2 regions of the Stenotrophomonas sp. 107298_Sma genome follow, and region 1 is predicted to be linked to the other one. Evidence: riboswitches for the same ligand, from Rfam matches in the RefSeq annotation. Region 1 holds a riboswitch; the other holds the start of a gene.

What was found. A riboswitch is a leader RNA that binds a small molecule or an ion and turns the genes downstream of it on or off. The one in region 1 is predicted to bind thiamine pyrophosphate.
Region 2: it holds a riboswitch for thiamine pyrophosphate, as region 1 does, so the genes downstream of both, thiC (phosphomethylpyrimidine synthase ThiC) here and ACZK2G_RS00945 (TonB-dependent siderophore receptor) in region 1, are expected to answer to the same signal.

Annotation. Positions count from the first base shown of each region.
Region 1 is NZ_CM151094.1:199,567-201,957, reverse strand. It holds gene ACZK2G_RS00950 (phosphotransferase enzyme family protein) at 1-1,024, shown strand, start outside; TPP riboswitch at 1,134-1,229, shown strand; gene ACZK2G_RS00945 (TonB-dependent siderophore receptor) at 1,300-2,391, shown strand, end outside.
Region 2 is NZ_CM151094.1:3,848,572-3,850,962, forward strand. It holds gene thiC (phosphomethylpyrimidine synthase ThiC) at 1-1,337, opposite strand, end outside; TPP riboswitch at 1,421-1,522, opposite strand; gene ACZK2G_RS17945 (BCCT family transporter) at 1,769-2,391, shown strand, end outside.

The DNA of each region.
Region 1 (2,391 bases):
CTTTCCGCAGCTGGATGCGGACAGCCAGCCGCACTGGCACAGTCCTCGGCCGTTGTCGGCCGCCGCCATCGTCAATGGCACGCGCGGACCGGTGTTCATCAAGCGCCACCACCACAGCGTGCGCAGCGCCGCCTGCCTGGAAGAAGAACACCACTTCATCGTCCATCTCGCTGCCGCCGGCGTACCGGTGGTGCAGGTGCTTGCGGCAGCCGATGGCCGCACCGCAGTCGAGCACGGCGAATGGACCTTCGAGCTGCATGCCGTGGGCGTGGGCGAGGACCTGTACCGCGATGCCGTGTCGTGGTCGTTGCTGACCGATGTCGCGCAGGCCCGCGAAGCCGGCCGCATGCTGGCCCGGCTGCACTGTGCCGCCGCCAGCTATCACGCGCCACAACGCAGTACCCATCTGCTGGTGGCGCGCGACGACCTGATCCGCGCCGACGATCCGATCGCCGCGATCAAAGCCGAACTGCCCACACGACCGGGTCTGGCCCGCTACCTCGCGCGCATTCCGTGGGAAACCCAGCTTCGCCGCGACGTGCTGCCGTGGCACGCCGGCCTGGCCCAGCGCCTGCGCGACGAACCGCGGCTGTGGGCGCACAACGACTGGCATGTTTCCAACCTGCTGTGGCGCGATGGGCAGGTCAGCACCGTGCTGGATTTCGGCCTGGCCTCGCCCACCAGCGCACTGTTCGACCTCGCCACCGCGATCGAGCGCAACGCGGTGGCCTGGCTGGAACTGGAGCGCGGCCTGGAGGCGGTGCGCATCGACATCGCACTGGCGTTGCTCGACGGCTACCGCGAGGTACAGCCACTGTCGGCAGCACGCGTGCAGCTGCTGGCCGACCTGCTGCCGATGGTGCATTTCGACTTCGCACTGTCCGAAGTGGAGTACTTCGAAGGCATCACCGGCTCCACCGCAAACGCGGATGTGGCGTGGCAGCCGTTCATGCTGGGGCATCCGGCGTGGTTCCACAGCGCGCCGGGACAGGCACTGCTGCAGGCGTTGCACGCAGCGGCGTGACCCGGTTGGCGCACCGTTGGGGTCAGAGCCCTTTCCTGCGGAAAGGGCTCTGACCCCGCTGCCTGAAGGGCACCAGCTCGCAAATCCGTACCATTTGTAGTGAAATGGTGACCTGAAGCGGGGGTGCCTGGATCTGCCAGGCTGAGAGAGTCCCTTGGAACCTGATCCGGTTTGCACCGGCGTAGGGAGCTTTGAGCCGCAGCCACACCCCCGTCATGGGCCGGTGCACCTGCGCGCCGTCGCTTCGTCTCCCTTGTTGTCCGAAGACGAACCGAATGAACCGCTGCCTGCACCCCACCCTGCTCTCCCTCGCCCTTTGCGCCGCGCTGCCGCTGCACGCCAGCGAAGCCGAGGCGTCCCCCGATGCGGCTGCCACCGGCGCCGAGCGTTCGCCGACCGAACTGGCGGCGGTGCGCGTGCAGGCCGGCAAGCCGAAGGCCGATACCTCGCGCGTGAACGCCTTTGGTGGTGGTTCCTGGAAGGACACGCCGGCGTCGGTGAACGTGCTTGAGCGCGACTACCTCGACCGCCGCCAGGTGCGTTCGCTGTCCGAGCTGGCCAGCAACGATGCCTCGCTGGGCGATGCGTATGCGCCGGTGGGCTACTACCAGAACATCGCCATCCGCGGTTTCGCGCTGGACGCCGCCACCGGCTACCGCTTCAACGGCCTGTCCATCGCCGGCGAACAGCGCCTTGCGCTGGAGAACGTGCAGTCGGTGGAGATCCTCAAGGGTGAAGCCGGCTTGGCCGCAGGCGTGATGGCGCCCGGCGGCATCATCAATTACATCGGCAAGCGCCCGGCCGAAGTGCGCAGCGCCACGCTCGGCACCGATTCGGAAGGCTCGCGCTACGTCGCCGTCGATGTCGGCCACTGGATCACTCCGCGTTTCGGCCTGCGTCTGAATGCCGCATGGGACTCCAGCAATTCCTATGTCGAGCACGCCGATGGCCGTCGCAACTTCTATTCGCTGGCCGCCGACTGGCTGATCGGCGAACGCGGCAAGCTGGAAGTGGATGCCAACTACCAGACCAGTTCTCAGCGCTCGGTGTCCGGATACCAGCTGCTGGGCGCGCGCGAGCTGCCACACGGCGTGGATCGCGAATTCCTGCTGGGCTACCAGCCGTGGCAGCGTCCGGTCGACATTGCCAGCACCAACATCACCGCGCTGCATACCTACGAATTCAACGATGCCTGGCAGTCGCGCGTCTCGGTCGGCCACAGCCGCTCGGTCATCGATGACAACGTCGCCTTCGCCTACGGTTGCTACTACGCCGCGCAGTGCGCCGATGGCAGTGTGCCGGGCAACTACTTCGCGCCCAATGGCGACTACGACGTCTACGACTACCGCAGCCCGGACGACACCCGC
Region 2 (2,391 bases), 1.1 Mb from region 1:
CCACACTCGCGCAGCTGCTTGTCCATGTTCTCCTTGATCAGCTGCATCGGCACATGGCCTGGGCCTTCGATCATGGTCTGCACGTCGTGCTTCCAGGCGATCTTCGTCAGTTCGCCCAGTGTCTCCAGCTCACCGAACTGCGCGGCGTCGTTGGCATCGGCGATGCAGCCCGGGCGCAGCCCATCACCCAGCGAGAAGGTCACATCGTAGGCCTTCATGATTTCGCAGATGTCTTCGAAGTGCGTGTAGAGGAAGTTCTCCTTGTGATGTGCCAGGCACCACTTGGCCATGATCGAACCGCCGCGGCTGACGATGCCGGTGACCCGCTTGGCAGTAAGCGGCACGTAGCGCAGCAGCACCCCGGCGTGGATGGTGAAGTAGTCCACGCCCTGCTCGGCCTGCTCGATCAGCGTGTCACGGAAGATCTCCCAGGTGAGTGCTTCGGCTCGGCCGTCGACCTTTTCCAGCGCCTGGTAGATCGGCACCGTGCCGATCGCCACCGGCGAATTGCGGATGATCCACTCGCGGGTTTCGTGGATGTGCTTGCCGGTGGACAGGTCCATCACTGTGTCACCACCCCAGCGGATCGCCCACACCAGCTTCTCCACTTCCTCGGCGATGCCCGAGGACACCGCGCTGTTGCCGATGTTGGCGTTGATCTTGGTCAGGAAGTTGCGGCCGATGATCATCGGCTCGCTTTCCGGGTGGTTGATGTTGTTGGGCAGCACAGCGCGGCCGCGTGCGATCTCATCGCGCACGAACTCCGGGGTGATGATCTTCTGGATCGAGGCACCAAACGCTTCGCCCGGGTGCTGCTGCAGCAGGCCGGCATCGCGGATCGCGTCCAGCCGCTGGTTTTCGCGGATGGCGACGAACTCCATCTCCGGCGTGATGATGCCGCGGCGCGCGTAGTGCATCTGGGTGACGTTGGCACCTGCGCGCGCACGGCGTGGCAGGCTGCGCGCGGGGAAGCGCACCGCATCAAGCTTCGGGTCATGCTCGCGGTCGCGGCCGAACGACGAGCTCAGGCCGTTGAGCTGCTCGGTATCACCACGTTCCTCCACCCAACCGCGCCGCAGCGCCGGCAGGCCGGCCGACAGATCGATGCGCACCTCCGGATCGGTGTACGGGCCCGACGTGTCATAGACGGTGACCGGTGCATTTTCTTCGCCACCGAACAGCGTCGGCGTGCGGGTCAGCGCGATCTCGCGCATCGGCACCAGCAGGTCCGGGCGCGAGCCGGGCACGTGAATCTTGCGCGAACCGGGAATCGGCCGGGTCACGGATTCGGAGAGTTGCTGGGCCTGTTGCTGCAGGGCGGAGAGCTGTGCGTTCATCGGGGCATCGTCCAGAAAGGTCAGGGACGAAGCGGCGGCGCACTGCTGCCGCGCGCGGACGGTCCTTGGGCGGAGTCCGGGCACGGCTGCACTGCAAAGCTTCCCTACGCCGGTATGAGCCGGATCAGGTTCCAAGGGACTGTCTCAACCGTGGCCACCAGGCCGCGGTACCCCCGCTTCTTGGCGTGCATTAGAGCATAGAAACCACTGCATCTCCTGGCGATTCATCCACGCATGGCATGGCGCTGCTCCATCGGCATTAACAGAACCGTGACATCGCATTCAGTAACGTGCACGCGCATCGTGCCGCTGCGGCCGGTGTTTCCGTTGCCGTCTTCGCGGCCCCTGCCCGGCTCGTGCTGCATGCCGCCGGCCCCCTCGCAGCAAGCTCTGCTCGCTCCCCTCAATCCCTTGATCGGAGAAGCTCCTTCATGGTGTTTCGCGTTTCCATCGCGCTGGTTCTACTGCTGGTGCTGCTTGCCGGTGTTGCACCGGGGCCCTTCAATACCGTGGTGCAATCGGCGCTGGCCGATGTCATCCGCAGCGTCGGCTGGCTGTACCTGCTGGTCGTATTCCTTGCGCTGACGTTCCTCATGTACCTGGCCTTCGGTCGCTTCGGCAACCTGCGAATCGGTGGCGAGGACGCCGAGCCCGAATTCTCCCGCGCCAGCTGGATGTCGATGCTGTTTGCTGCCGGCATGGGCATCGGCCTGGTGTTCTGGGGTGCGGCCGAACCCATCTCGCATTTCAGCAAGCCCCCTGAAGGCCTCGCTCCCGAGAGCATGGACGCGGCGCGTGCGTCGATGCGCTACGTGTTCTTCCATTGGGGGCTGCACCCGTGGGCGATCTACGCCCTTATCGGCCTGGCGATGGCCTGGTTCCAGTTCAACCGCAACGGTCGCGGCCAGGTCAGCGACATGCTGCAGCCGATCATCGGTCGCCACCACCGCGGCTGGATCGGCAGCGTGGTCAACATCTCTGCGGTCGTGGCCACCGCGGTCGGCGTGGCCACCGCGCTGGGCTTCGGCACTGTGCAGATCGCCGCCGGCGTGCA